Regions from separate parts of the Streptomyces sp. AK02-01A genome, predicted to be linked through region 2. Evidence: riboswitches for the same ligand, from Rfam matches in the RefSeq annotation. Region 2 holds a riboswitch; each other region holds the start of a gene.

The links. A riboswitch is a leader RNA that binds a small molecule or an ion and turns the genes downstream of it on or off. The one in region 2 is predicted to bind cyclic di-AMP.
Positions count from the first base shown of each region.
Region 1: it holds a riboswitch for cyclic di-AMP, as region 2 does, so the genes downstream of both, PV679_RS15110 (M23 family metallopeptidase) here and PV679_RS12255 (transglycosylase family protein) in region 2, are expected to answer to the same signal.
Region 3: it holds a riboswitch for cyclic di-AMP, as region 2 does, so the genes downstream of both, PV679_RS31470 (LysM peptidoglycan-binding domain-containing M23 family metallopeptidase) here and PV679_RS12255 (transglycosylase family protein) in region 2, are expected to answer to the same signal.

Region 1 covers NZ_JARBAE010000013.1:49,559-59,339, forward strand. Annotated here, with positions in the region: gene PV679_RS15085 (alkaline phosphatase family protein) at 1-325, opposite strand, end outside; gene PV679_RS15090 (DUF5998 family protein) at 325-924, opposite strand; gene PV679_RS15095 (GNAT family N-acetyltransferase) at 1,000-3,885, opposite strand; gene PV679_RS15100 (HPr family phosphocarrier protein) at 4,061-4,342, shown strand; gene PV679_RS15105 (GntR family transcriptional regulator) at 4,549-5,238, opposite strand; gene PV679_RS15110 (M23 family metallopeptidase) at 5,532-6,293, opposite strand; cyclic di-AMP (ydaO/yuaA leader) riboswitch at 6,307-6,476, opposite strand; gene PV679_RS15115 (pitrilysin family protein) at 6,666-8,048, opposite strand; gene PV679_RS15120 (pitrilysin family protein) at 8,066-9,418, opposite strand; gene PV679_RS15125 (DNA topoisomerase IV subunit A) at 9,615-9,781, shown strand, end outside.
Region 2 covers NZ_JARBAE010000009.1:127,352-137,132, reverse strand. Annotated here, with positions in the region: gene PV679_RS12265 (septum formation initiator family protein) at 1-471, opposite strand, end outside; gene eno (phosphopyruvate hydratase) at 639-1,922, opposite strand; gene PV679_RS12255 (transglycosylase family protein) at 2,245-2,973, opposite strand; cyclic di-AMP (ydaO/yuaA leader) riboswitch at 2,977-3,149, opposite strand; gene PV679_RS12250 (transglycosylase family protein) at 3,625-4,575, opposite strand; gene PV679_RS12245 (cytochrome P450) at 4,735-5,976, opposite strand; gene PV679_RS12240 (nucleoside triphosphate pyrophosphohydrolase) at 6,016-7,008, opposite strand; gene PV679_RS12235 (SurA N-terminal domain-containing protein) at 7,058-7,714, opposite strand; gene PV679_RS12230 (acyltransferase) at 8,152-9,306, shown strand; gene PV679_RS12225 (GtrA family protein) at 9,348-9,761, opposite strand.
Region 3 covers NZ_JARBAE010000051.1:38,000-47,780, forward strand. Annotated here, with positions in the region: gene PV679_RS31455 (STM4012 family radical SAM protein) at 1-1,230, shown strand, start outside; gene PV679_RS31460 (STM4011 family radical SAM protein) at 1,238-2,083, shown strand; gene PV679_RS31465 (SGNH/GDSL hydrolase family protein) at 2,097-2,921, opposite strand; gene PV679_RS31470 (LysM peptidoglycan-binding domain-containing M23 family metallopeptidase) at 3,121-4,065, opposite strand; cyclic di-AMP (ydaO/yuaA leader) riboswitch at 4,068-4,228, opposite strand; gene PV679_RS31475 (tyrosine-protein phosphatase) at 4,669-5,466, shown strand; gene PV679_RS31480 (DUF6126 family protein) at 5,497-5,688, opposite strand; gene PV679_RS31485 (XRE family transcriptional regulator) at 5,711-6,346, opposite strand; gene PV679_RS31490 (aspartate aminotransferase family protein) at 6,442-7,890, opposite strand; gene dxs (1-deoxy-D-xylulose-5-phosphate synthase) at 7,887-9,767, opposite strand.

The DNA.
Region 1 (9,781 bases), on a different contig from region 2:
AGGCGAGCGAAGTCGCGGTGGTGGCCGGGAAGCCCGCGGTGATGGGCCGGCCGGTGGAGCCGCGCGAGGTGCCGAGCAGCGAGGTCAGATAGGGCGCTTCGGCCGGGTGCGCCTTGATCTGCTCCCAGCCGAGGCCGTCGATCAGGAAGACGCAGTTCCGGTCGGCGGGAGTCAGCTCGGGGATGGCGGCGGTCAGGTCCGGTACGCCTTGGCCGGCCGCGAGCGTGGGCAGCAGGTCGGCGAGCGAGCCGCTGCCGTACTCGGGAAGCGGCGCGGCGCCGGGATCGAGAGGGACGGGATCCGGCCAGAGGGGCTGGGCGGTCATCAGCGGCCGGTCGCCGCGGTGGCCGCCGCGGTCGCTTCGGAGAGGGACTGGGCGAACGCCAGCGTCTGCCGGACCGCGTCGGGGCCGTCGCCGGCCTCGCTGACCCGCAGGCTCAGGTCGTCGGCGGTGGAGCTGCCGGTGTAGCCGTGGTCCGCCTCGCAGTTCGGATCGCCGCAGGCGGCGGGCTCCAGATCGATCCGGGAGACGGCGCCCCAGCCGATGGTGAGGACGACTTCGCGGGGCAGGGTGCCGGGTGTGTAGGACTCCGGGTTGGCGACGACGCGGCTGACCACGACGGACGAGATCCGGTCGAGCTTGACCGACTCGGTTGAGGTGGTGGCGTACGGAGTCGGGGAGCTGGAGTCGGCGGCCTGCTCGTCGGTGTGGCTGACGATGAAACGGTGGACCGTCAGCACGAGGACGGTGACATGCCTGCGCACCTCGTTGGCGTCGAACGTGGTCTCCTGGTGCACCAGGTACGACGCGATCTGCTCGCCACCGACAGCGGCCTCCACCGCTTCGGCCACGAGAGCCGGGTAGTAGCCGCTGCGCTCGATCGCCGTGCGCAGCCCCTGGGTCGTCGTACCGGTCTTCGCCATGGGCTCCATCCTACGGTGGCCGGATGGCTGCCGGAGACGCTCCGCGAGGCGCTCACCACAGCCCCGCGCCGCCGCTCAGTAGCTCGGGAGGCGGCGCGGACCGAGGTCGTCGCGGGCGGGCCTCGGCGCGAGCCGGACGCCGGCGCCGAGGACGGAGAGTCCGTGTGTGGCGACGACCACCGGTTCCAGGCTGACGGAGACGATCTCCGGGTGGGCGTGGACCAGCCGGGACACCCGCAGGAGCAGCTCCTCCAGTGCGGCGGTGTCGACGGGTTCGGAGCCGCGCCAGCCGAACAGCAGCGGGGCCGTCCTGATGGACCGGATCAGCTCGGCGGCGTCGCGGTCGGTGGCCGGAACCAGCCGGTGGGCGAGGTCGCCGAGCAGCTCGGAGGCGGCGCCCGCGAGTCCGAAGGAGAGGACGGCACCGGCGGCGGCGTCGATCGCGGCCCGGACGACGGTGTCGACGCCGCGAGGCGCCATGGCCTGGACGACGGGCTGAAGCTCGGCGGGCCCTCCGAATGTCTCGGTCAGCTCGCGGTACGCGAGGCGCAGTTGTGCCTCGTCGGCGAGATCCAGCCGTACGCCTCCGAGGTCGGCGCGGTGGCGCAGTCGCGGCGCGGTTGTCTTGAGCGCGACGGGATAGCCGAGCCGGGCGGCCGCGTCGGCGGCTTCGTCGGGACCGGACGCGGGCAGGGCCGGCCGCACGGAGATGCCGTACCTGGCGAGGAGTTGCCGGGCGTCGGCAGGCGCGAGGGACACGCCGCCGGGGTCGGTCGAGCCGCCGAGGAGTCTTCCGATCGACGCGGCGGCGCCGCCCTCGTCTATGTCGTCGTACTCGGGGACCTTTCCCGGCTCGGCGGCCTGTCGCCGCCACTGGGCGTAGGTGACGGCCTCGGACAGCGCGCGGACGGCCCGCTCGGCGGCGGGATACGCGGGGATCCGCGCGGTGCCGGGACGCGGCCCGGCGGGCTCCGGCCCGGCGGGCTCCGGTCCGGCGGCGGCGGTCGCGGAGGTCACGGCGCCGGCCGGCGGCCGCGCCGTACCGGTGGCGTCGGCGGCCCGGCCGTCCGGTTCCGTGGAGCGGACCGCCGGGCCGGGCGCGCCGCCGGTGACCGCCGACAGCGCCTCCGCCAGGCCGACGATCTCGACATGGACCACCGCCACCGGCTTGGCCGGGCCGCCCGCCGCCGCCGCGCGCAGGGCCCTGCCCAGAGCTCCGCCGTCGGAAGGGTCCATCGTGCCGGTCTCACCGACGCCGGGAATCGCCGTCACCACGACCGCGTCGCACGCCGGGTCGGCGAGGGCCGTCACCAGTGCGTCACGGAAGTCCGCCGGGGTCGCGGCGGTCGTCAGATCGCGCGGCGGGAGCGGCTGGAGCCCTTCCGTCAGGCAGGCGTCGTAGGTGAGCAGGCCGAGGGACTCGGAGTTGCCGAGGATCGCCACCCGAGGGCCGGACGGGAGGGGCTGGGAGGCGAGCAGCAGGCCCGCGTCGACCAGTTCCGTGACCGTGTCGACGCGTATCACTCCGGCCTGGCTCATCAGCGCGGAGACCGTGGCGTCCGGGATCCGTGTCACCGGGACCGCGTGTCCCGGCGGTGCGCTGCCGCTGTGGCGCGCTCCCTTGACGACCACGACCGGCTTCACCGCCGCGGTGCGCCGGGCGAGCCTGGTGAACTTCCGTGGATTGCCGATCGATTCCAGATAGAGCAGGACGACGTCGGTGTCCGGGTCCTCGTAGCAGTACTGCAGGAAGTCATTGCCGGAGACGTCCGCGCGGTTGCCGGCGGAGATGAAGGAGGACAGGCCCGCGCCGCGCCGGTAGAGCCCCGAGAGCAGAGCGATGCCGATCGCGCCGGACTGGGTGAAGAGACCGATCCGTCCCCGGTCGGGCGGCTCCGGCGCGAGGGACGCGTTCAGCCGGACCGCCTCGGCCGTGTTGATGATCCCGAAGGCGTTGGGGCCGATGATGCGCATCCCGTACGAACGTGCCTGGCGCACCAGTTGGCGCTGGCGCTCCCTTCCTTCCGCGCCGCTCTCCGCGTAGCCGGCGGAGAGGACGACCAGGCCCTGGACGCCGTGCGCACCGCAGTCCGCGACCGCTTCCGGCACGCGCTCGGCCGGCACGGCCAGTACCGCGAGGTCGACGGGCTCGCCGGTCTCCGCGACGGAGCGGAGTGCGGGCACGCCGTCGGTCTCGTCCAGGTCCGGTGCGAAGGCGTGGTTGACCGCGTAGACGCGGCCGGTGAAGCCTCCGTCGAGCAGGTTGCGCAGCACGGTGCGGCCGACGCCGCCGGGCGCGCGGCCGGTGCCGACGACGGCGACCGAGCGCGGCGTGAGGAGGCGCTGCACGGAGCGTGCCTCGGCACGCTGCTCGCGGGCGCGCTGCACGGCGAGGGACTCGACAGTCGGTTCGAGGTCGAGGCTGAGGTGTACGGAACCGTCCTCGAAGCTGCGTCTCTGGGTGTATCCGGCGTCCCGGAACACCTTGATCATCTTGTTGTTCGCCGGCAGCACCTCGGCGGCGAAGCGCCGGATGCCCCGCTCGCGGGCGACAGCCGCGATGTGTTCGAGCAGCGCGGAGGCGACACCGCGGCCCTGGTGCGCGTCCTGGACGAGAAAGGCGACCTCGGCCTCGTCCGCCGGGGCCGAGGCGGGGCGCCCCAGACCGTCGATCCGGTCGTATCGCACGGTGGCGATAAACTCGCCGCCCACCGTCACCGCGAGTCCCACCCGGTCCACGTAGTCGTGGTGGGTGAAGCGGTGTACATCCCGGTCGGAGAGCCGTGGATAGGGAGCGAAGAAGCGGTAGTACTTCGACTCGTCGGAGACCTGTTCGTAGAAGCTGACCAGCCGCTCGGCGTCCTCGGTGGTGATGGGCCGGATCCGGGCGGTGGCTCCGTCGCGCAGCACCACGTCCGCCTCCCAGTGTCCGGGGTACGCGTGGTCCGGCGGCGTCTCCATGTCCCAGAGCCTACGGTGCCCGCCCGGGCCCGGGCGGTGGATGCGCCAGGCCACTCTGGGGCACTCTGGTGTGGCCCGCCCGGGGGCGGTCCCGAGTCCGGGGCCGACCGGAAGGTATTCCGCGGAACATGAGAGACTGGTCTAGACAACATCATGAGACTTGAAGGGCAACACCATGGCTGAGCGCCGCGTCAACGTCGGCTGGACCGAGGGCCTGCACGCCCGCCCCGCCTCCATCTTCGTCCGCGCCGCCACGGCCACCGGCGTCCCCGTGACGATCGCGAAGGCCGACGGCAACCCCGTCAACGCGGCCTCCATGCTCGCGGTGCTCGGCCTGGGCGCGCAGGGCGGCGAGGAGATCGTGCTGGCTTCCGAGGCGGACGGCGCCGACGCCGCTCTGGACCGGCTGGCGAAGCTGGTCGCCGAAGGTCTCGACGAGCTTCCCGAGACCGTCTGACGTCGGCCGACCGGTGATGTCTCGGCGGTAAACGTCTCGACGGTAAAATGTCGGACGAAAATGTCCCGTACAGACAGGGCCGTACGGGACTTTTTCATGACGGAGCCGCGGTGCGCGGAATTCAGCGCACCGCGGCTCCGTAGTTTTTGTACGGGCAGCAAAGAATACGGCCCACGTATTTCTTCTCTTTGTATACGGCGCGATTGTTAATTGCGGGCACTCGCGATGTTTACGGCATGTTGCGAAGCCCTCACCTTTTCCCGGCCGCGATCCGGCCGCCGCAGCCGGTGCACCACCGCCGTGCGCTCCGCGTGCAGCGCCGTCAGCGTCCGTGCGCGCTCCGCGTCACCGCGCGCCACCGCGTCCACGATCGCGCCGTGCTCCGCCCAGGACTCCACGGGATGAGCGGGCTGCTCGACGATGTACATCCAGGCGATCTTGTGTCTGAGCTGGGTGAGCAGCGCGGTGAGCGCGGGGCTTCCGGACGCCTGGGCGAGCGTCTCGTGGAACCAGGCGCCGAGCGAGCGCAGATCCTCGCCCTGACCGCGGCGGGCCCGCTCCTGGCCCAGCCTGACCAGGCCGCGCAACACCTTGAGATGGGCTTCCGTACGGCGCTGGGCCGCGCGCGCCGCTCCCAGCGGCTCCAGCAGGAGCCGCACTTCCAGAAGGTCAGCCGCCTCCTGCTCCGTGGGCTCGGCCACGCACGCGCCGACATGGCGGCGCGTGGTCACGAAACCCTCGGATTCCAGGGTGCGCAGGGCCTCGCGCACCGGGACGCGGGAGACGCCGTAGCGCCGCGCGAGCTGCTCCTCGGTCAGTCTGGCGCCGCGCTCGAATACACCGGAGATGATGTCGTCACGGATCGCTGTGCATACCGAGTGCGCGGGAATGCGCATGTCCGAACCTCCGTTTTAATCCGCGCGAAACGCTGCCGATTGACTCCTGTTCCGTGACTCTATTGCAATCAACGAGAAATTCCGATGGGTGCCCGGAATCGATGGATATCTTTTGGCCAGTACGGCGGACGCGGAAGGCCCCGGCACGGAACCGGGGCCTTCGGAAACGGTCGGACAACTCAAAACGGCCGGAATGAACCGGAACAGCCGGAACAGCCGGAAGCTGCCCATCCTGTCGGTCCTGTCGGTCCTGTCGGTCCTGTCAGTCCTGTCGGTCCTGTCGGTCCTGTCAGTCAGACGTTCACACCGTGCGTGCGCAGATAGGCGACGGGATCGATGTCGGAGCCGTAGTCCGGGCCGGTCCGGGCCTCGAAGTGGAGGTGCGGACCTGTCGCGTTGCCGGTCGCACCGGAGAGCCCGATCCGCAGGCCCGCGGTGACACTCCGACCGGCCGAGACGCCGATCGACGAGAGATGGCCGTACTGCGTATATGTGCCGTCGTTCATCCGGAGGACGACGTTGTAGCCGTACGAGCCGGCCCAGCCGGCCTCGACGACGGTGCCCGCGCCCACGGCGACGACCGGCGTGCCGGACGCGGCGCGGAAGTCGACACCCGAGTGGCTTCCGGAGGACCAGAGAGAGCCACCGGACCGGTACCCGGTGGTGACATACGAACCGGCGACGGGAAGCCGGAAGGCGTTCAGCCGCTTGCGCTCGGCCGCGCGGGCGGCGCGCTCCTCGGCGGCACGGACCTCCTTGGCGCGGGCCTCGGCCATGCGCTCCGCCCTGGCCATCGCCGCGGCCCGCTCGGCGGCGGCGCGCTGGGCCTCGGCCTGGTCGTCGATCGCGCCGGCCAGGGAGTGGTCGATGGCGATGGCCTGGGCCAGGCCGGTCAGCCGGGCTGACGGAGCGTCCGTGTCGGCGGCGAGCGCCGGAGAAGCGAGGGTACCGATGGCGCCGCCGGCGGTGAGCGTCGCGACACCGGCGATGCTCACGCCCCTGCGGATCCTGCGGTTGCGGGCACGATGCTTCCCGGTGGCACGGGTGAACGCCATGAAGAGGCTGGTCCTTTCCTTCCTTCTCGCCTACCGGGTTAGCTGACGGGTTCGGAGCAGGAAGGTCTCCTACGGACCCCTCCGCACGGGTTGGTGCGAAGGCGTCCGATTCACCCCGGGGACTGCGTGTGGGTCCCCGGCTCCCCAGGCTCGCGCCTGACGGGGACTCGGCGATGGCTGTCCGGCGCCGCGGTCGCGGCGGGCAACTGGCGAACAGCCGGACCGACGCTAAGCGGGTCATCTTTCAAATACCAAACAGAGCGGCCCATTTGTAGCGCACACCACAGGGCAGACAGGCCGTCTCTCCAACAAAGAGGACATAAAGACAAACCCCGGCGAACTGGTTCGCCGGGGTCCCTCTCACTGGCCGGATCAGCCGGTGACCACCGTCACCTCACCGATTCCCAGAGCCGCGACCGGCTCCTTGATCTGAGCGGCGTCACCGACGAGCACGGTGACGAGCCGGTCCACCGGGAAGGCGCTGACCACGGCGGCGGTCGCCTCGACGGTGCCGGTCTCCGCGAGCCGCGCGTAGAGCTGCGCCTGGAAGTCGTCCGGGAGATGCTGCTCGACCTGGTCGGCCAGCGTGCCGGCGACGGTGGCCGCCGTCTCGTACTTGAGCGGTGCGACCCCGACCAGATTCTGGACGGCCACATCGCGCTCGGCGTCGGTGAGACCTTCGGCCGCGAGGGTGCGCAGCACCTGCCAGAGGTCCTCCAGCGCCGGACCCGTGGACGCGGTGTCCACGGAGCCGCTGATGGCGAGCATCGCGGCGCCCGTCGGCCCGCCCGGCTCGGAGGGCGCCGAGGAGCGCAGCACCTGCCCGAAGGCCCGCACGCCGTAGGTGTAGCCCTTCTCCTCGCGCAGCACCCGGTCGAGCCGGGAGGTGAGGGTGCCGCCCAGGCAGTACGTACCCAGCACCTGGGCCGGCCAGACCCGGTCGTGCCGGTCGGCGCCGATCCGGCCGATCAGGAGCTGGGTCTGTACGGCGCCGGGGCGGTCCACGATGACCACACGGCCCGTGTCGTCGGCGGTCACGGGCGGCACGGGACGGGGAGCGGCGGTGTCACCGGTCCAGGAGCCGAGCGTGTCGGCGAGCACCTCGTCGAGATCGACGCCGGTGAGGTCACCGACGACCACCGCGGTGGCCGTGGCGGGACGTACATACGCCTCGTAGAAGGCCCGTACGCCCGCGGCGTCGATGCCCGCCACGGTCTCCTCGGTGCCCTGGCGCGGCCGGGACATGCGCGAGGCGGCCGGGAACAGCTCCTTGGAGAGCTGCTTGGCGGCCCGGCGGCCCGGGTTGGCGGTCTCGTGCGGGATCTCGTCCAGGCGGTTGCGGACGAGCCGCTCGACCTCGCTGTCGGCGAAGGCGGGCGCGCGCAGCGCCTCGGCCAGCAGGCTGAGCGCCTTGGGCAGCCGGGAGACGGGGACCTCCAGGGAGAGCCGTACGCCCGGATGGTCGGCGTGCGCGTCGAGCGTGGCGCCGCAGCGCTCCAGCTCGGCGGCGAACTCCTCGGCGCTGTGCTTGTCGGTGCCCTCGGAGAACGCCCGCGCCATGATCGTGGCGATGCCGTCGAGCCCCTCGGGCTCGGCGTCCAGCGGAGCGTCCAGATTGATCTCGACCGCCACCACCTGCTGGCCGGGGCGGTGGCAGCGCAGTACCGTCAGGCCGTTGTCGAGCGTGCCGCGCTCGGGAGCCGGGAAGGCCCAGGGCCTGGCCTCGCCAGGGGCCGGCTGCGGATGGAAGTCCATGGTCACGGCAGCGTCGCTCACTGGTCCGCCCCCTCGTGCTCGTCGTTCTCGTCATCGGCGGCGTCGTCGGCGGCGGTCAGCGGCTCGTACACCAGCACCGCCCTGTTGTCCGGGCGCAGCCGCGCCGCGGCGACCGTCCGCACCTCGTCGGCGGTGATGTCCAGCACCCGGTTCACGGCGGTCAGTGCGAGCTGCGGGTCGCCGAACAGCACGGCGAACCTGCACAGTTCGTCCGCGCGGCCCGCGACCGTGCCGAGCCTGTCCAGCCATTCGCGCTCAAGCTGGGCCTGCGCCCGCTCCATCTCCTCCGCGGTCGGTCCCTCGTCGGCGAGACGGGCCAGCTCCTCGTCGACGGCGGCCTCGATCCGCGGGATCTCCACGCCGCCGGACGCCTTCACGTCCAGCCAGCCGAGCGAGGGCGCGCCGGCCAGGCGCAGCAGGCCGAAGCCCGCGGCGACGGCGGTCCGGTCCCGGCGCACCAGCCGGTTGTGCAGCCGGGAGGACTCGCCGCCGCCGAGGACGGCGAGCGCCAGATCGGCGGCGTCGCACTCGCGGGTGCCGTCGTGCGGCAGCCGGTAGGCGGCCATCAGCGCGCGCGCCGGGACCTCCTCGTGGATCTCCTCGCGCAGCTCCTCGCCGATGACCTCGGGAAGGGCGCCGTCGCGCGGCGGCTTCTTGCCGTCGTGAGCCGGGATCGAGCCGAAGTACTTCTCGACCCAGGCGAGCGTCTGCTCCGGGTCGATGTCGCCGACGACGGAGAGCACCGCGTTGTTCGGCGCGTAGTTCGTCCGGAAGAACGCGCGGGCGTCCTCCAGGGTCGCGGCGTCCAGGTCGGCCATCGAGCCGATCGGAGTGTGGTGATACGGATGACCCTCGGGGTAGGCGAGCGCGGTCAGCCGCTCGAAGGCCGTACCGTAGGGCACATTGTCGTACCGTTGGCGGCGCTCGTTCTTGACGACGTCCCGCTGGTTCTCCATGGACTCGTCGTCGAGCGCGGCGAGCAGTGAGCCCATCCGGTCGGCTTCCAGCCAGAGCGCCAGCTCAAGCTGGTGGGTGGGCATGGTCTCGAAATAGTTGGTGCGCTCGAAGCTGGTGGTGCCGTTCAGCGAACCACCGGCTCCCTGCACCAGCTCGAAGTGCCCGTTTCCCTTCACCTGCGCCGAGCCCTGGAACATCAGGTGCTCGAAGAGGTGAGCGAGTCCTGTACGACCCTTGACCTCGTGGCGTGAGCCGACGTCGTACCAGAGGCAGACCGCGGCGACCGGGGTCAGGTGGTCCTCGGAGAGCACCACGCGCAGGCCGTTGGCCAGCCGGTGCTCAGTCGCTGTCAGGCCGCCGGAACCGGCCTGCGCTGTGGCCGTGTGACCCATGGGCATGTACGTCCCTTCGATCGCGATATGGAGAAGTCCTGCCACTGTATGCAAGCGTGCTGCCACCTGGCGAAGTTCCCGTGCCCGGTACGTTCAACGACGGGTCGAGGTCGGCGTTGTCAGAGGCGCGGTCCACAATGGTCCGCGTCAGTTCAAGAAGTTGCCGTACAGAACCTGTGAAGGAGCCGCAGCAGCGATGGCCCGCCGCAGCACGAAGACCCCGCCGCCGGAGGACTTCGAGGAGAAGATCCTCGACATCGACGTGGTCGATGAAATGCAGGGCTCCTTCCTCGAGTACGCGTACTCGGTGATCTACTCCCGGGCCCTGCCGGACGCCCGGGACGGCATGAAACCGGTGCACCG
Region 2 (9,781 bases):
GCCGGCCGGGCGGTCGGCGTTGTCGACGCCTTCCAGCACATTCGAGTACCAGGGACGGTCGGCCGCTCCCTGCTCCTCACGCTCCTGCTCCGCCGCGCCCGGGTCGATCACGGTGTAACCGGTCTCGCCCGGCAGCAGATAGTGCAGATGCTCGCGGGCCAGCCGCTGGATGTACGCGTCGTCCTGGAGCCGGGCCTTCTCGTCACGCAGCTCCTCGACCCGCAGCCGTGCCTCGCGGGCCAGCCGCTCCTGCTCGGCGATCTCGTTCCGCTGCGACACGTACTGCCGCATCGGATACGCGAGCGCCAGCACCAGCGTGCACACGATCAGGGCGAGGAAGGCCGCCCGGCCGGTGAGCCGGGACCGCTGGTCCTGCCTGCGGCTCTGCGAGCGGTAGACGCGGGCGGCGGTCTGCTCGCCGAGCAGCCGCAGCCTGGTCGCGGTGGAGAACCGGTCCCGGTTCCCGGCCATGGCTCGCCTCCACAGTTACGTGCGTACGTCCCCGGACACGGTACGGGACCGCGGCCGGGGACGCTTCGCTACGCTCCGCCTGTGCGCCCTGTCCGGTCTCCCGGACACCGGCGCGGACGACGGGCCGGCCGGCCCTCGTCCTCGTACTGCGTGCTGACGGTCCGTGCTTACGCGGAACGGAAGCGCGGGAAGGCACTGCGGCCGGCGTACACCGCCGCGTCGTCGAGAATCTCCTCGATACGCAGAAGCTGGTTGTACTTGGCGACGCGCTCGGAGCGGGCCGGGGCGCCGGTCTTGATCTGACCGCAGTTGGTGGCGACGGCGAGGTCGGCGATGGTGACGTCCTCGGTCTCACCGGAGCGGTGGGACATCATGCACTTGAAGCCGCTGCGCTGGGCCAGCTCGACGGCGTCCAGGGTCTCGGTCAGCGAGCCGATCTGGTTGACCTTGACGAGCAGCGCGTTGGCGGCGCCCTCCTCGATACCGCGCGCCAGACGCTCCGGGTTGGTGACGAACAGGTCGTCACCGACGATCTGCACCTTGGCGCCGAGCTTGTCCGTGAGGACCTTCCAGCCGGCCCAGTCGTCCTCGAACAGCGGGTCCTCGATGGAGACCAGCGGGTACGAGGCGACGAGGTCCTCGTAGTACTCGGTCATCTCGGCGGCCGAACGGGACTTGCCCTCGAACTCGTACGAGCCGTCCTTGTAGAACTCGGAGGCGGCGACGTCGAGCGCGAGCGCGATGTCCTTGCCGGGTGCGTAACCGGCGGCCTTGATGGCTTCGAGGATCAGGTCCAGCGCGGCGCGGTTGGAGTCGAGGTTCGGCGCGAAGCCGCCCTCGTCGCCGAGGCCGGTGGAGAGCCCCTTCTCCTTCAGGACCTTCTTGAGCGTGTGGTAGACCTCGGCGCCCCAGCGCAGCGCCTCCGAGAAGGACTCCGCGCCGATCGGGGCGATCATGAATTCCTGGATGTCCACGTTGGAGTCGGCGTGCGAGCCGCCGTTCAGGATGTTCATCATCGGAACGGGCAGCAGATGCGCGTTCGGGCCGCCGAGGTAGCGGAAGAGCGGGAGGTCCGAGGCCTCGGAGGCGGCGTGCGCGACGGCGAGGGAGACGCCGAGGATGGCGTTCGCGCCGAGCGACGACTTGTCCGGGGTGGCGTCCAGGTCGAACATCGCCTGGTCGATCAGGCGCTGCTCGGTGGCGTCGTACCCGACCAGCTCCGGGCCGATCTGCTCGATGACGGCGAGGACGGCCTTCTCGACACCCTTGCCCTGGTAGCGGTTCTGGTCACCGTCGCGGAGCTCAAGGGCCTCGAACGCACCGGTGGACGCACCGGAGGGGACAGCAGCACGACCGGTGCTGCCGTCGTCGAGGCCGACCTCGACCTCGACCGTGGGGTTGCCTCGGGAGTCGAGGATTTCCCGGGCTACGACGACGTCGATGGACGGCACGAGCATCTCCTTCTGGGATGTGACGCTTGAAGTGCAGGGTCTTCTTGGCCTTGCGACATGAGCCTAACCGGCCCGGGGTCGTCGACTGGCCGGTGCCCGCCCGCTGGGACGAAATGCGGCACGAATCCCGGTCGGACCGGGCGGAACGGATGCCGGGATTCCGTATGGAGGGGCCGGTGACAGCGGAAACCCCGGCCCGGCGCGTACGGGGGAAGCGCGCCGGACCGGGGTGACCCGCGCGGCCGCGGGGACGGCCGCCGCGTGGCCGGCGGGGGCAGCCGGCCAGAGGCCGGCCTGGAGGGGTCGCCGGCCGGGGAAGGGGTCAGCTCAGATGGAGCTGCTGACCCGGGAAGATCAGATCGGCGTCGTGGACGATGTCCTTGTTCAGGTCGAACAGCTTCTGCCAGCCGCCCTCGACGTCATGGGCTTCGGCGATCTTCGAGAGCGTGTCGCCGGAGGTGACCTTGTACTCGCCGTCGCCCTTCTCGACCGCGGCGGGACGGGCCTCACCGCGCGAGGCGGGCTGTGCCTCGCTCCGGGCCGGCCGCTCCGGCCGCGACTGCTGAGGCCGCGACTCGGGCGCCGGCTGCTCGGGCGCCGACTGCTGAGGCTGCTCGGGCGCCGACTGCTCGGGCGTCTGCTCGGGCGTGGCGGAGTCGGCGGAGCCACCGTCATAGGCGGCGTTGGACAGGTTCACGCCGCAGGTCGGCCACGCGCCCTTGCCCTGGCCCGCGAGGACCTTCTCGGCGACGGCTATCTGCTGGGACTTGCTCGCCTGGTCGGCCCGGGGCGCGTAGGCGGTGCCGCCGTATCCGGCCCAGGTGGAGGTGGTGAACTGGAGGCCACCGTAGAAACCGTTGCCGGTGTTGATCGACCAGTTGCCGCCGGACTCGCACTGGGCGACCTGGTCCCACTCGGTGGCGGTCGCGGCGGAGGCGGACGTGGCGCCGATCAGCGGGGCCGCGACGGCGGCACCGGTGATTCCGGCGAGGGTGGCGTAGCGGGCGGTCTTGGACGGGCGGCGGTGCTTGCCCTTGCTGGAACGCGGCATGGAACATCTCCTCACCGACGCCTACGAGGTCAGCTGTCGGGTTCGGGCCAAGTGAGTTGCCCGGCCGCGTGCTCGCGCACACGACTTCACCCCTAGCCGGTCGTCGGTCGTCTCTCGACGGCCGGGCCCGGCGCCTTCCTTGGGTCCCCCGCTCCTGCCTTCGGCGCTTGACGCGACGACTACTCCCTTCGACCGACGGCAGGATTCGGCGTGACGGTCGACGGGGCCCGCGGTGCGAGCGGTTCAGACCGTAATCACAGGTCTCCCGGTTGTTCAATGGAGCACAACCAGGGTGAAATCGCCCTTATCTCTCCTTAACGCGAACACGTTTCCGCAGGTGAGAGACGAATCAGGCGCATCAGGAGCCCAAAGGAACCCAGTTGCGGCGAAGAGACCCATCTCTCACTTGCGCAGAAGCGGACATACAGGGGCCAATTCCCGCCAGGGCGTGTCCCGAAAGTGGCGCCGTCCGCCCGGAGGGCGGGGCCCGCGGCGTCTGGTGCGTGCGACCGAAAGGCGGAGGATCGGCGTCGTCGACGGACTGGACGCACCCCGACGACTCCGCCGAATCCGACGACTCCAACGACTCCGACAACGCGGCGAGCGCCCGTGCCAGGCGTCGCGGGCCAGGCGGGACCTTCGCAACAGGCCCTAGTTCACGCTGAGATCAAGGCTCTGGCCAGGAAGGATGAGGTCGGGATCGGAGCCGACGGTCTCCTTGTTCGCCTCGTACAGCGCCGACCATCCGCCGGGCACCTTCCGCTCGTCGGCGATCTCCCAGAGGCAGTCACCGGTCTGGACGGTGTATTCACCGGACGCGCCGTTCACCACACCCGTCTCGTCCGTGATGCCGTCCGCATCACGTGTCGATCCGTCACCGCGTGAGGCATGACGGCCGGATTCGCGGTCTTCATCCGAATTGCCCGGCGTGGCATCGTTCGAGGCGACGCCGCCGCGGTGCTTGCCCTTGACCGGAGCCGCACCGTCCGCGCCGGAGCCGTCCTCGGCGGAGCCCTTCTCGCCGGAACCGGTCGCGGACTTCGACGTGCCGGGCGTGGTGGCGGAGGAGGCCGGCGCGTCCGCCTCGTCCGTCCGCTGCCCGGCGCCCGTGGAGGTCGTGGCGTCCGCCGCGGCCGAGTCGTCGTCGGTGCGACCGGCGTCCCGCTTCTCCTTCGGCGTCCCGGTCACACCGGCGGCGACGCCCGGGTCGACCTCGGGCGCGGCACCGTCGTTCGTCAGCCCCGAGATGGACGCGCAGCTCGACCACGCGTCCGGGCCCTGTGCGGCGAGCACCTTCTCGGCTATCGCGATCTGCTGGGAGCGGCTGGCGAGGTCGGCGCGGGACGCGTACTTCCCGCCGCCGAAGGCGTCCCAGGTCTCCTGGGACATCTGGAGTCCGCCGTAGTAGCCATTGCCGAGGTCCGCGCTCCACATGCCGCCGCTCTCGCATTCGGCGACGTGGTCCCAGGTGGACGCCTCCGCCGCGCCGGCGCCGGTGGCACCGAGCAGCGGAATGGCGATGGCCGATCCGGTCACCCCCGCCGCGACGATCAGAGCGGGTGCCTGGCGAGGTCGACGGTGTCGGCCGTTCCCGGAGCGCATGCGATTGCCTTCCGTGTGACTGTCAAAACGACGACGGCGTGTGGCTGCCGAGTCGTCGGTGAACGTAGCGGTACTCGAACGCTTGTCACAAGTCGATGCAGCGGAGATCACGTGAAAGTCACATTCCTGATGATCCGTCAGTTGACCTCTGATCATCCGTCAGTCGGACAATGGCGTGAACTGCACCGGAAGTGTGCGCAATCCACGCATGATGAGCCCGCCACGCCAGCGCAAATCGGAAGGATCTTCCGCAAGCCGTACATCCGGAAGGCGGGTCAGAAGTGTGGCGAGCGCGGTCTGTCCCTCCAGCCGGGCGAGCGGCGCACCGAGGCAGTAATGGATGCCGTGCCCGTATCCGAGGTGCTGATTGTCACGCCGTGCGAGATCGAGCGTGTCCGGATCGGTGAACCGCGCCGGATCGCGATTGGCGGCGGCGAGTACGACCAGCACGGGATCGCCCGCCGCGACGGACTGCCCGCCCAGCGTCAGCGGTTCGGTGGCGAATCGCCAGGTCGCCAGCTCCACGGGGCCGTCGTAACGCAGCAGTTCCTCGACAGCCGTCGCCAGCGCCTCCGTCTCTCCGGCGTCCAGCGAGCCGCGCAGCCGGGCACGCTGCTCCGGGTCGCGCAGCAGCGCGTACATTCCGTTGCCGATCAGATTGACCGTGGTCTCGAACCCGGCGAAGAGCAGAATGAAGGCCATCGCCGCGGCCTCGTTCTCGGTCAGATGCTCGCCGTGGTCGCTGGAGCGGATCAGTCCGGAGATCAGATCGTCGCCGGGGTTCTCCCTCTTACGGTGGATGAGTTCGGCGAGATAGCCGCGCATCTTCTTCACCGAGCGCGCGACCCCGCCGCGCGGTCCGCCGCCGTGGCGGATCATCATGCCCGCCCAGTCCCGGAAGTCGTCCTGGTCCTCACGCGGCACGCCGAGCAGATCGCAGATCGCGTAGATGGGCAGCGGGAAGGCGAAGTCATGGATCAGATCCGCCTGGCCCTTCCCGGCGAAGTCCGCGATGAGACGGTCCGTCAGCTCCTGTACGCGCGGAGCGAACTCGGCGACCCGGCGAGGTGTGAACGCCTTGGACACCAGGCGCCGCAGCCGGGTGTGGTCGGGCGGATCGATATTGAGCAGATGCGTCATCAGCTCCGCGCCGCGCTCGCCCGGGATGCCCGTCTTCGCCTTGGCGTGCGCCGTTCCCGCGTGATGCGTGGGGTTCTTGGAGAGCCGTGTGTCGGCGAGCGCCTGCCTGGCGTCCCCGTACCGCGTCACGAGCCATGCCTCGACGCCACTGGGCAGCGCGGTGCGGTGCACCGGCGCGTGCTCACGCAGCCAGGCGTACGCGGGATACGGATCGGCGGCGAACTCCCAGGTGAAGAGCTCGGGCGCGGGCGATGAAGACATCCATCGACAGTAACGCCGTCGCGGGCCCGCGAAGACCGCCTAGCTCTTCCGCTCCTCGGCGGCAAGGATCGCGTCCCGGTAGGTACGGGCGGCCGCCCGCAGCGCGGTCTCCGGGTCGACGCCGGCCTCCTCCGCCCGTACCGCCAGCGCGAGCAGTTCGTATCCGACGCCCTGGCCCCGCGGCAGCGGTACGTCCAGCCCGGCGGCCCGGACGCGGCCACCGAGCTTTGCGGCCAGAGCGAGACCGGGCTGGCCCAGCGGCACTCCGTCGGTGACCGAGTCGCGCTGCTTCTCGACCGCCTTGGTACGGAGCCAGTGCGCCTTGACCTCTTCCGGCGTCTCCGCCTTCTCATCGCCGAAGACATGAGGATGGCGGTGGATCAGCTTCTCCACGATCGTGGCGGCCACATCGTCGATGGAGAACGGCTCGATCGTCTCGTCCAGGCCGTCCTGCGCGATACGGGCGTGGAAGACGACCTGGAGGAGCACGTCGCCCAGTTCCTCGCGCAGTTCGTCGCCGTCGCCGTCCTCGATCGCCTCGACGAGCTCGTACGCCTCCTCGATGGCGTACTTGACGAGGCCCTTGTGCGTCTGGGTCGAGGACCACGGGCACTCGGCCCTGATGCGGTCCATGACCTGGACAAGATCGAGGAGCCGGGCGCCCGGCAGGTCGTACGAGCCCGGCAGCAGCTCCAGGTCCGGCATCCGGTACCGGCCGGAGCCGGCCAGCCGGGCCAGGCCGTCGGTGAGCGCCGCGTCGGTCCCGTCGCCCTCGCCGGAGGGGACGACCACGATCGTGCGGGCGCCCGCGCAGTCGTCGACCAGTTCCCGCGCGGTCGGCGCGGCCAACTCGACGGTGATGCCGGCCTCGCGCAGATACGGAAGCTGCGGATGGCCGGCATCGGCGCACAGGACCCGGTCGGCGGCGCGCAGCGTCTGCCAGGCCGGCCAGGACAGCAGACCGGGCGCGACCCGGTGGCTGGCGGTCAGCAGGACGATACGGCCGGGAGCGGCGGGAGCTTCGTCTGTCACGACTCGAACCTACCTCCGGCCCCGGGCCGCGAGTCGGGCACCGTCCCTGTCAGGCGTCCGTGGGCTCCTGCTCCGGCGCCTGGCGGGTGACCTGGGTGATCCAGGGCGTCTTGGCCTCGCCGAGCTGGACCTTCTTGTAGTCCCAGCTTCCGTAGCGCGGATTGACGTCGATGCCGAGGTCCTCGGACGTCTTCGTCAGCGCGGCGAGGACCTTCTGCTGGCCCTGTGGTGAGGTGGTGTTGGCGCCGATCGCCTGGGCCAGTTTCGTCAGCAGGACCTCGCGGCGGATCGCCGCGTCGATCTGGCCCGAGGAGAGCGCACCCTGCTGGAGCAGCATCGAGGCGAACTGCTTCTCGCCGCCCGACTGCGCCGCGGCCTGCTGCCGGGTGCTCTGGATCTCCTTGCGGCTGATCCTGACTCCGGCGTCGTCGGCGGCCCGCTGCAGAATCCGGTCGAAGATCATGCTGTTCAGCTTGGCCTGGCTGAGCTGTCCGGTGTTCTTGATGAGCTGCGCGGCTTCCGGTGAGGCGTCCTGCGCGTCCCGGACGTCCCGCACCTCGGCCTGGAGCGTGGACACCTCGATCCGCTGTCCTCCGACGACCGCGGCCGCTCCCGGGTGGGCGTCACTTCCGCAGGCGGTGAGGAGAGGAGCCGCGGCGAGAAGCGCGACGGAGACGGAGAGCGCGGTGCGACGGCGGCGGTGCAAAGGGGGCCTCCCGGTGATTGTGCGGCGATGCACAAGGCCTTGCAGTGATCGATGTTAGGCAGTCGGCGTGGCCTGGGCCACTGGTTCGACCAACGATTCACCGGGAGATTGAGGTGCGCGGTGCGACACGGCCGCCACACGGAGTCACCGGACGGAGCCATGGCCATGGCCCTACCTACAGTTCATCTATCTGTCACCCGTACGGAGTACTTGTTCATCCGGTCGATATCGCACCGTTCATCGGATGCCGCCTAGCGTCTTCCTGCCGGCGGCTGCCGCCGTGCCACTCCCCACAGACCCCAGGAGTGCCGCCCGGGCGACGGGCCGAACTGCCCGCGACAGGTGCCGGGCCCTCACACCGCACCGCCGCATCCGGCCCGGCCCGGGCGTACTCACGCGCATCACGCGCGCTGACGCCTACGGACGGAACGAACGGAATGACTCAAGCGACCCTGGCTCGGCTACCGGAACCGGTGCCCGGACCGGAGAGCCCGTCGGTGCCCGAGGCGAAACCAGCGCCGAAGCACGACCGTATGCGCGCCCTCGACGGCCTGCGCATCCTGGCGGCGCTCAGCGTCTGCGTCTACCACTACGCGGGACGGGGCGGCCAGATCAGTGATGTCTGGAGCCAGTCGCCGAGGGAACTGTTCCCCGATCTGTCGGCAGCCGCCGCCTACGGCTGTCTGGGCGTGCAGGTCTTCTTCGTCATCAGTGGCTTCGTCATCTGCATGAGTAGCTGGGGACGTTCACTCGGAGACTTCTTCCGTTCGCGCGTCTCCCGGCTCTACCCGGCGTACTGGGCGGCCATCGTCCTGATCACCGCCGCGTGTGTCGTGCTCCCGTCGGTCAGCGAACCGCTGCGCGTCAATGAGGTACTGGTCAACCTGACCATGCTTCAGCAGCCGATGGGCGTGCACCGGGTGCTCGGCGTGTGCTGGACCCTGTGGGTCGAGGCGCGCTTCTATCTGCTCTTCGCGCTCTTCGTGGTGTGGAAGGGCGTCACCTACCGCCGGGTCGTGATCTTCTGCTGTCTGTGGACCGTCGCGACCGTGCTGGCGGTCGTCGCCGACACGCCGCTGCTGGACGAGATCGTGATGTCGCAGTACGCGCCGTTCTTCATCGGCGGCCTCGCGCTCTATCTCATCCACCGGTACGGCAGTGATCTGCTGCTCTGGGGGATCGTCGGCACGAGCTGGCTGCTGGGCCAGCGCTTCGCGACCGTCTCACTGTGGAGCCCCGACGCGCACAACGTCTTCTACGAGCGTTCGCCGTACGTGATCCTGCTGATAGTCACTTTCGCCTTCGCGTCGGTGGCCGCCGTGGCGCTGGGCTGGCTGCGCTGGGCGAACTGGCGCTGGCTGACGTTCGCCGGCGTGCTCACCTATCCGTTCTACCTGGTCCATGAGCACCTCGGCTGGTTCGCGATCAGCATCCTGCACAAGCACTTCGGCCTGGATCCGAGACTGACGCTGATCGCCACGATCGCCTCCATGCTGGTGCTCGCGTGGCTGCTGCACCGGCTGGTGGAGAAGCCCTTCGGCCCTCGCCTCAAGCGGGCGATGAAGCTCCAGTCCGAGCGGCTGCGAGCGTAGATTCGGCACTTTTTCTGGGGCTCACTCGCCCGCACCGGCGGTCATCGGGCCGGCGCGCCCTCCGGGTCGCGCCGGCTCCGGTCGTTGTCGGGCCGGAGCAGGATCGTCCGGGAGACCACGAAGGTGATCGGGACGGCCGCCGCCGCCGCGAACAGCGGCGCGTAGCGGCTGCCGAAGTGCAGGACGTCCACCAGCAGATAGACACCGCTCGTGGTGATCACGAAGTTCGCGGCGTTGGTGAGCGGGAAGAACAGGAACTTCCGCCAGGTCGGCCGGGTCCGGTAGGTGAATCTGCTGTGCAGGAAGAACGAGCCGGTCATGCTCAGCAGAAAAGCCAGGACATGCGACACGACGTACGGCAGCCGGTTCAGCAGCAGCAGATAACAGGCGTAATACGTGCCGGTGTTGACCACGCCGACAAAGGCGAATCTGACCATCTGGACCCGGACCGTCATCTGCGTACGAGCCCTCCCTG
Region 3 (9,781 bases), on a different contig from region 2:
ACGGACGCCCTCTCCCTCTATCTGCACCTACCGTTCTGCGAGGTCCGCTGCGGCTTCTGCAATCTCTTCACCCGGATCGGCGCGCCCGACGAGCTGACATCGCGCTATCTCGATGCCCTCGACCGGCAGGCGACGGCCGTACGCGACGCGCTCGCCGGAACCGGCGACGGCGGCGCCGGTCCCGTGCGGTTCGCCGCCGCCGCGTTCGGCGGCGGCACGCCCACCTTCCTCGACGCCGGTGAGCTGGACCGGCTGTGCGACATCGCGGAGAAACGGATGGGCGCCGATCTGCGGGCTGTGCCGCTCTCCGTGGAGACATCGCCCGCCACGGCCACCGCCGACCGGCTGGCCGTCCTCGCCGACCGCGGCGCCACCCGCCTCAGCATCGGTGTGCAGAGCTTCGTCGACGCGGAGGCGAAGGCCGCCGTACGCCCGCAGCGCCGCGCCGACGTCGAGACGGCGCTCGGCCGGATACGTGACGCCCGGATCCCGGTCCTCAACATCGACCTCATCTATGGCATCGACGGCCAGACCGAGGAGAGCTGGCGCCACTCCCTGGACGCCGCGCTCGCCTGGAGCCCCGAGGAGCTGTATCTCTATCCTTTGTACATACGGCCACTGACCGGTCTCGGCCGGCTCGGAGCCGGAGGCGACGCCGCCTGGGACGCCCAGCGGCTGCGGCTGTACCGGCAGGGCCGCGACCATCTCCTCGACCGGGGCTACGAGCAGGTGTCCATGCGGATGTTCCGCCGTCCGGGCTCCGCGTCCGAGGGAGCCGACGACTACGCGTGCCAGACCGACGGCATGATCGGTCTCGGCTGCGGAGCCCGCTCGTACACCTCCCGCCTCCACTACTCCTTCGACTACGCCGTCGGCACCCACGAGATACGGCACATCATCGACCGGTACACGGCGACGGAGGACTTCTCCCGGGCGGAGGTGGGCCATCGGATCGACGAGGACGAGGCGCGGCGCCGCCATCTCCTCCAGTCGGTCCTCCAGGCGCGCGGCATGGAGGTGGCCGGCTATCGCGAGCGGTTCGGTGGCGGACCGGCCGAGGACTTCCCCGCCGAGCTGGACCTGTTCGCGGCGCTCGGCTGGCTCGACGAGAGCGCGGAGCCCGGCCTGCTGCGTCTCTCCTCCGAGGGGCTCGCCCACTCGGACGCCCTGGGCCCGGCGCTCTTCTCCCCCGCCGTACGGGCCGCGATGGCCGCGTACGAGCAGAAATGAGTCCATTGTGGACCTGACGATCCTCTACCGCGGTCCGCTCGCGTCCTGCGACTACGACTGTCCGTACTGCCCGTTCGCCAAGCGGCGGGACACCACTGACCAGCTACGTGCCGACCGGGCGGCGCTGGAGCGCTTCGCCGCGTGGGCGTCCGCGCAGTCCGGCGACCGGCTGTCGCTCCTGTTCACGCCGTGGGGCGAAGGGCTGGTCCGCTCCTGGTACCGCGGGACACTCGCCGAGCTGTCCCGGCTGCCGCACATCCGCCGGGTGGCCATCCAGACGAACCTCAGCGGTCGCACCGACTGGGTCGAGGACGCCGATCCCGGGACGCTGGCGCTGTGGTGCACGTACCACCCGGGACAGACACCGTACGACCGCTTCCTCGGAAAGTGCCACGACCTCGCGCGCCGGAGCGTCCGGTTCAGTGTGGGCGTCGTCGGTCTGCCCGGCCATCTTGAGCACGCGCTCCGGCTGCGCGCCGAGCTGCCGGCGGACGTCTATCTCTGGATCAACGCGGCCGAGGGCCACAGTTATACGGACGAGGAGGCCGCCCGGTGGACGGACCTCGATCCGCTGTTCCCGTACAGCCGCCATCCGCACCGCTCGGCCGGTCTGCCGTGCCGTACGGGCGAGTCGGTGATCTCGGTGGACGGCGACGGCACCGTGCGGCGCTGCCATTTCGTCCGTGCCGAGCTGGGCAATCTCTACGACGGGTCGTACCGGCGGGCCCTCGGTCCCCGGGCCTGCCCGCTGGCTCTGTGCGACTGCCATATCGGCTATGTGCACCTGGAGACGCTGCCGTTGTACGACGTGTTCGCCGGCGGAGTGCTGGAGCGGATCCCGGCGGCGATGTAGGGCCGCCTCGCCGTCAGTGCTTCAGCGGCAGCAGATCGGGCCGCTTGGCCGCCACATGGTCGCCGGAGGACTCGCCGCGCAGCCGGCGTCCGATCCAGGGCACCAGATATTCGCGCGCCCAGTGGATGTCGTCGCGCCGGACCTCGAACGTGCCGCGCGGCGGCTGCGGCGGCCATGCCTGGTCCGGATCGGCCGGCACATCGAGGCCCAGCACCTGCGCGGCGCGCAGCGCGACGCGGGTGTGTCCCTCGGGTGACAGATGCAGCCGGTCGCCGTCCCAGGCCCGTCGGTCCTGGACGGACTTGAGGGACCAGAGATCGAGTACGGGGCAGTCGTAGCGGTCGGCGATGGACCGCACATGGGCGGTGTACGTGGCGATCTTGCCGCGCAGATGGCGCAGGACAGGGACCCCGCGGGTGTCGAATCCGGTGGTCACCATGACCGTGCCGACGGCGCCCGTGAGGTCGGCCACGGCCCGCTCGAAGCGCTCGGCGACATCGTCCGGGTCGGTACCGGGACGGATGATGTCGTTGCCGCCGGCGCAGAAGGTCACCAGGTCCGGGGCGAGTTCCTTCGCCCGTGGGATCTGTTCGTCGACGATCTGGTCGAGGAGCCGGCCGCGTACCGCGAGATTGGCGTACCGGAAATCGCCGTGCACGGTATCCACTATTTCGCCGGAGACCGGCAGTTGGTCGGCCAGCAGGACCGCGAGCCGGTCGGCCCAGCCGACATACAGCCCGTCGGGTCCCAGATCTCCCACGCCCTCGGTGAAGCTGTCACCGATCGCTGCGTACGACGTGAATACGCCGCTTCTTCTGGATCTCGAATCGTCTGCCACAACCGGTCATCTTTCACTCGCAGATGTGACCTACGCGACCGTAAGAAGCCGTTGACGGCGGTGAGATATGCCATCGGTCAAGTTTCGTCCAAGCGGGAATAGGCGCAATGGCCTCCGCCCGGCACTTTCGGTGCCGGGCGGAGGTGTTGACCCACCGGTCCTTCGGACGGAATACCGGTTCGGTACGGGGCGTTCGGGATCAGACGGAGACGCCGTGCTCGCGGAGGAAGGCCAGCGGGTCGATGTCCGAGCCGTAGTCGGGGCCCGTACGGATCTCGAAGTGCAGGTGCGGTCCTGTGACATTGCCGGTGGCGCCGGAGAGTCCTATCTGCTGACCCTCGCTGACGCTGTCGCCCTCGGAGACGGAGATGGAGGACAGGTGGCCGTACTGGGAGTAGTGGCCGTCCTCGTGCTGGATGACGACCTGGTTGCCGTACGAGCCGCCCCAGCCGGCCGAGACGACGGTGCCCGCGCCGACCGCCTTCACGACGGTGCCCGAGGGAGCCAGGAAGTCCACACCGGTGTGGTAGCCGCTGGACCAGTTGCTGCCACTGGCCTGGTACGGCGTGCCGATGGCTATGCCGTCGACCGGCAGTGTGAAGCCGGAGCCGCTGTTGTCGTCCACCGGGTCGGCGGCGGGAGTCTCGGTCTTGACGGGAGCGGGATCCTCCGAGGGCTTGGCCGGAGCGTTGCCGCCGGGCTTCGAGTGATTGCCGCCGGGCTTCGAGTGGCTGCCGCCGGGCTTGGAGTGGTTGCCCTTCGACGTGGCGCCGATGGTGAGCTTCAGGCCCGGGTGGATGAGCGACGGGTCGGACCCGACGGCCTCACGGTTGTCGGCGTACAGCTTGTGCCAGCCGCCCCGGACGTGCTGTTCGGCGGCGATCTTGGAGAGGTAGTCACCGGCGACCACGGAGTAGATCTTCGGAGCCTTGGCGGCGGTCTTCTTGGCGGACGCCTGCTGAATGGTCTGCGCGGCAGCGGAGACGGCGTGCGGTTCGGTGGCGGGCGCGGCCTTCTCGGCGGCGTGCGCGCCGGTGGCGCCGATGAGCGGAAGAGCGATGGCGGCGCCGCCCGTACCGGCGGCGAGAAGGCCACGGCTGAACGGGCTGGTCCTGGTGCGGCGGTGCTTACCCTTCGCGGGCATGGTCAATTCCTCTCCGGCGCCTGCGAGGTGAGCTGTCGGGTTAGGGCTGGAGATGCCCTGCCGCGCGTACTGCGCGACTTCACCCCGAGCCGTCCGATAATCCGGAACGGCGTACTACCTGGGTCCCCCGCTCCTGCCACACGTGGATGGGTGAGTGCGAATTCCAAGCGGCGGCAGGATTCGGCGGTCCGCCTGGATTGAGGCTGAACGTAGGCGAGCCGGGAGGGCATTAACAAGCCGCTTATTCCCTACGGTGGCACACGCTCCGATATCACCCTGGATTTCCGGTCACCCTGCGTGGATTACGATCTTCGAATTCCGTGCGTCGCGGCAATTCCGATTCGCGCCGCCGCCACGGACCGTCACGGATATGATCCTGCTCACCAGCCGAAACCCATCTCCCCCTGGACCGGGGCACGTTATGCGAAACATACCAATCCGGACAGATGCACATTTGGGCGATTTGTATCTTCGTGCGATGTCCGAATAGTTCGCATTCGCTCCCGAGATGGCGAACTCGAATGTCCTGAGAACTGATGTCGTAGTGTCAGAAGACGAAATCGTCGGCGAGCGGCGCCGACGTCAGACACGGAGGAGCAGGCCGTGACGCAGCAGGTCCCGTCGACCGAGCCCGAGCTGACCGGAGTACGCAACTTCCGCGACGTGGGCGGACTGCCGACCACGGACGGCCGGCAGGTGCGGCACGGGCGGCTCTTCCGCAGCGGCCATCTCGCCAACGCCACCTCGGCCGACTCCGCCTTCCTCTCGTCGCTGGGACTGCACACCGTCTTCGACTTCCGCAATGCCGCCGACCTCAAGCTCGACGGTGCGGACGTGGAACTGGCAGGTGTACGCAATGTGAACATCCCGCTCACCGATCCGGCGGACGGCGCGGAGTTCTGGCTGATGGTTCGGGACGGCGATCTCGACCAGCTCCGCTCGCTCCTCGCGGACGGCAAGGCCGCGGCTCGGATGACCGACTCGTACCGCGCGATCATCACGGACCGCACCGCCGAGCACAGCCGGGTGCTGCACGCTCTGGCCGAGGACAGCGTCCCGGCCCTCATGCACTGCGCGGCGGGCAAGGACCGGGCCGGCCTCTCCATAGCGGTGTCGCTGCTGGCCGTCGGCGTCGAGCGCGAGGCGATAGAGGCGGACTACCTGAAGTCGAACGAACCGCGGCGGCGCTATCCGATCCGCCGCAGCGACAATTCGCCCGCCGCGATGTCCGCCGAGGTGATGGAGCTGCTCAGCCCGCTCTTCGACGCCAGGTCCGAATACCTCGCCGCGGCCTTCGAGACCATCGAGAAGACCTGGGGCAGCACCGATCGTTATCTGTCGGCGGGCCTCGGACTCACTCCCGAGACCCGCGAGCGGCTGCGCGCCCGCCTGCTTTCCTGAGGCGCGCCGCCGTCAGGCCGGCGCCGACCGCTACTGACCGCGCGCGCCCAGCTCGAAGAGCAGATAGAGGAAGCCCGCGAAGAGATGACCGGCCACCAGATAGGCGAAAAGCCGGATGACGAGCCCTCTGGGAAACTTCTTCTCCTGATTCATCGCGCGTGCCGGCAGGTCTTCCCGGCCGGCCGGCGTACCGGCGGGGTCCGGAACGGGATTCTCTGACATGGTGACAGACCTCTCTGACGGATCAGCCGCGATGCGCCCCGCCGCCGAGGCACAGCTCGGCGGCGGGGCTCTGCAGCAGGGTGTGGACGAAGAGCAGCTCGGTCCCGGCGGGTCCGGCCGCCGCGATCCGGTGCGGAGTGAGCGAGTCGAAGTGCGCGCTGTCTCCCGGGTCGAGCACATGCACGGCGTCTCCGAGACTCAGCCGCAGCCGCCCTTCGAGGACATAGAGCCACTCCTCTCCCGGGTGCACACGCACGAGATCGCCCTGGGCTCCGTACGGCACCTGGACCCGGAGCGGCTGCATGGCCCGGCCCGAGCCGCCCGCCTGGTGGTACGTCCAGCCGTCGGCCTCGACGGGCTCCGCCCGGCCGGCCCGGACAATGGGGTCGCGCTCCGGCGGCACTTCGCCGAGCAGCTCGGAGACGGTCGTACCGTAGATACGGGCGAGGGCCAGCAGCATGGGCAGCGAGGGCTGGCGGCGGCCCGTCTCCAGCCGGGAGAGATGAGCGGGAGAGAGCCCGGCCCGCCGGGCGGCGGACTCCAGGGTGAGCCGTTGGTCGCGGCGCAGCTCGCGCAGTCGCGGCGCGACATCGGGCAGCTCGTCGGAGAGCCGGCCGGGCGCTTCGTCGGCCGGCTCTCCGGCGGGAGGTGTACGCATGCCTCTATTGCGCCAGGATATTTCCTCTGGGGCAAATTTCTTACCTCAGAGGCAAACTCCACCGGCTCGGCGCCGACCCGGGAGCGCCGTACCGATCACCGGTTGGCGACGGCCTGCTTCACCAGTGTCCGCCCGAAGTCCCACATCAGTCCGCCGCCGCCATGGGCGTCGTCCATGACGGCCGTGAAGGCGTCGACAAAGCGCTCGACCTCTCGCTCTCCGATGGTCAGCGGCGGAATCAGCTTGATCACTTCGAGATGGTCGCCGGAGACCTGAGTGAGGATGCGGTGCTTCTGGAGCAGCGGTACGACCACCATCTGCGCGAAGAGCCCCTTGCGGGCGGCCTGGAGCATCGTCCACCGGCCACGCAGCTTGATCGAGTTCGGCCGGCCGAACTCGATGCCGATCATCAGGCCCCGGCCTCGCACCTCGTGCAGCAGTTCATAGCGGTCGACGAGCGCGGCCAGCCGTGACCTGAGCAGATCTCCGGTCGTCCGCGCATTGGCGACGATCTTCTCGTCCTCCATCACCGACAGTACGGCGAGGCCCGCGGCCATGGCCTGCGCGTTGGAGCCGAAGCTCGCCGAATGCACCAGCACCCGGTCCATCGACGAGTAGACCTTCTTGAAGATCCAGTCCTTGCCGAGGGTCGCGCCGACGGGGACATAGCCGCCGGAGAGCGCCTTCGCCACACAGACGAGATCCGGCTCCACTCCTTCCTCGTGCTGGTAGGCGTAGAAGTCGCCGGTCCGGCCGAGACCGGTCTGCACCTCGTCGGCGATGAGCAGCGCCTTGTGCCGGTGGAGCAGTTCCTGGGCCGCGAGCAGAAAGCCCGGCGGCGCCGCGTGCACCCCCTTGCCCTGGATCGGCTCGACGACGAACGCGGCCACATCGCCGCGTTTCAGCTCCCTCTCCAGCGCGTCCAGATCACCGAGCTCGATCGCCGTGTCGGGCAGCAGCGGAGCGAAGCCGTCCCGGAACCCGTCCTCGCCGTTGACCGACAGCGAGCCGGTGGTCAGCCCGTGGAAGGCGTGCGAGCAGTACAGGATCCTGGGCCTGCCGGTCGCGTAGCGGGCGAACTTCAGGGCCGTCTCGACCGCTTCCGTACCGCTGTTGCCGAAGAACACCCGGTCGAGATGCGGGCTGTGCGCCAGCAGCTTCTCGGCGAGCAGTCCGGGCAGCGGCTGGCAGTCGAAGCGGGTGAGGTCGGCGAGCGACGCGTCGAGCACATCGTGCAGCGCCTTGCGTACGACGGCGTGGTGCCGGCCGAGGCCCATCACACCGAAGCCCGCGAGCATGTCCAGATAGTCGTTGCCGTCCTCGTCCCAGAAGTAGGCGCCCTCGGCCCGCTCGTAGACCCGGTCGAAGCCGATGGTGTGCAGCATGCGCGGAAGCTGGTGGTTGAGGTACTTGGTGTGCAGCTCGTAGCGCTCGGCACCGCGCTCCGAGAGAAGCCGGGCGAGGTCGAAACCCTTCGGCGCCTTGAGCTCCTTGACCTCGTTGAGGACCTCGTTGGGCTCCGAGGGCTTCTTGGGATGGGTCATTCCGTGCTCTCCTTGTGTGCCAGGGCGGCACTGATCCGTCCTGCGATCTCCACCGGTGTCAGGCCGATGTCGGCCAGCACCTCACTCCGTTTGGCATGGGCCAGAAACCGCTCGGGGACGCCGTAGGTCCGCAGCGGTACGTCCACCCCGGCGTCGCGCAGCGCCTGTCCGACGGCCGAACCCACGCCGCCGCTACGGCTGTTGTCCTCCACTACCGCGACCAGACGGTGCCGGGCCGCGAGCGGCGCGAGCTGTTCGTCGACGGGCTTGACCCAGCGCGGGTCGACCACGGTGCAGCGGATCCCGCGCTCGTCGAGCAGCTCGGCCGCCCGGAGGCAGACAGCGGCGAGCACACCGACCGACACCAGCAGCACCTCGGCGTCCTCCGCGCGGCGCAGGATGTCCATGCCACCCGCGCGTCCCACGGCCGGCAGCGTCTCGCCGACGGACGCCTTGGGAAAGCGCACCACGGTCGGCGCGTCGTCCACGGCGACGGCCTCGCGGAGCTGGGCCCGTAGCTGTTCCGCGTCGCGCGGCGCCGCGATCCGCAGGCCCGGTACACACTGCAGGACCGACATGTCCCACATGCCGTTGTGCGAGGGGCCGTCGGCGCCGGTGATCCCGGCCCTGTCCAGGACGAAGGTGACTCCGCACCGGTGCAGCGCGACATCCATCAGAAGCTGGTCGAAGGCACGGTTGAGAAAGGTGGCGTAGACGGCGACGACGGGATGCAGGCCGGCGGTGGCGAGCCCGGCCGCGGAGACCACCGCGTGCTGCTCGGCGATACCCACGTCCCAGATCCGGTCCGGAAAGCGCTCGGCGAAGGTGGCCAGCCCGACAGGACGCAGCATGGCCGCCGTGATCGCCACGACATCCGGCCGCTCCTGGCCGATCGCGGCGATCTCGTCACCGAACACCGTGGTCCAGGACGGGCCGCCGGCCGGTACGAGCGGCTCGCAGGTCAGCGGATCCATCACGCCGACCGTATGGAAGCGGTCCGCCTCGTGTTCCAGCGCCGGCCGGTAACCGCGGCCCTTCTCCGTCAGACAGTGCACCAGTACGGGACCGCCGAAGCGTTTCGCCTTCGCCAGCGCCGATTCCACGGCGGCGATGTCGTGCCCGTCGACCGGTCCGACGTATTTGAGGCCGAGATCCTCGAACATGCCCTGTGGCGCGAAGGCGTCCTTGAAGCCCTTCTTGGCGCCGTGCAGCGACCCGTACAGCGGCCGGCCCACGACAGGCGTCTGCTGGAGCACTTCCCTGCCCCAGGCCAGGAACCTCTCATAACCGTCGGTGGTACGGAGTGTGGCGAGATGGTTCGCCAGGCCGCCTATCGTCGGTCCGTAGGACCGTTCGTTGTCATTGACGACGATGATCAGCGGGCGGTCCCTCGCCGCCGCGATGTTGTTGAGCGCCTCCCAGGCCATGCCGCCGGTGAGGGCCCCGTCGCCGATGACCGCGACCACATGGCTGTCGCCTCCCCGTACGTCACGGGCCTTGGCCAGTCCGTCGGCCCAGCCGAGCACGGTGGAGGCGTGCGAGTTCTCGATGACATCGTGCTCGGACTCCTCCCGCGACGGATAGCCGGAGAGGCCGCCCTTGCCGCGCAGCTTGGAGAAGTCCTGCCTGCCGGTGAGGAGTTTATGGACGTAGCTCTGGTGGCCGGTGTCCCACAGAATGCGGTCGACGGGCGAGTCGAAGACCCGGTGCAGAGCGACGGTCAGCTCCACCACCCCCAGATTGGGCCCGAGGTGACCGCCGGTTCTGGCCACCGCCCGGACCAGGAATTCCCTGATGTCCCGGGCCAGTTCGTCGAGTTCGCTTTCGCTCAGCGCCTTGAGATCGCGCGGTCCCCGGATGTTCTCCAAGACAGACACGCTCGGGCCCCCTC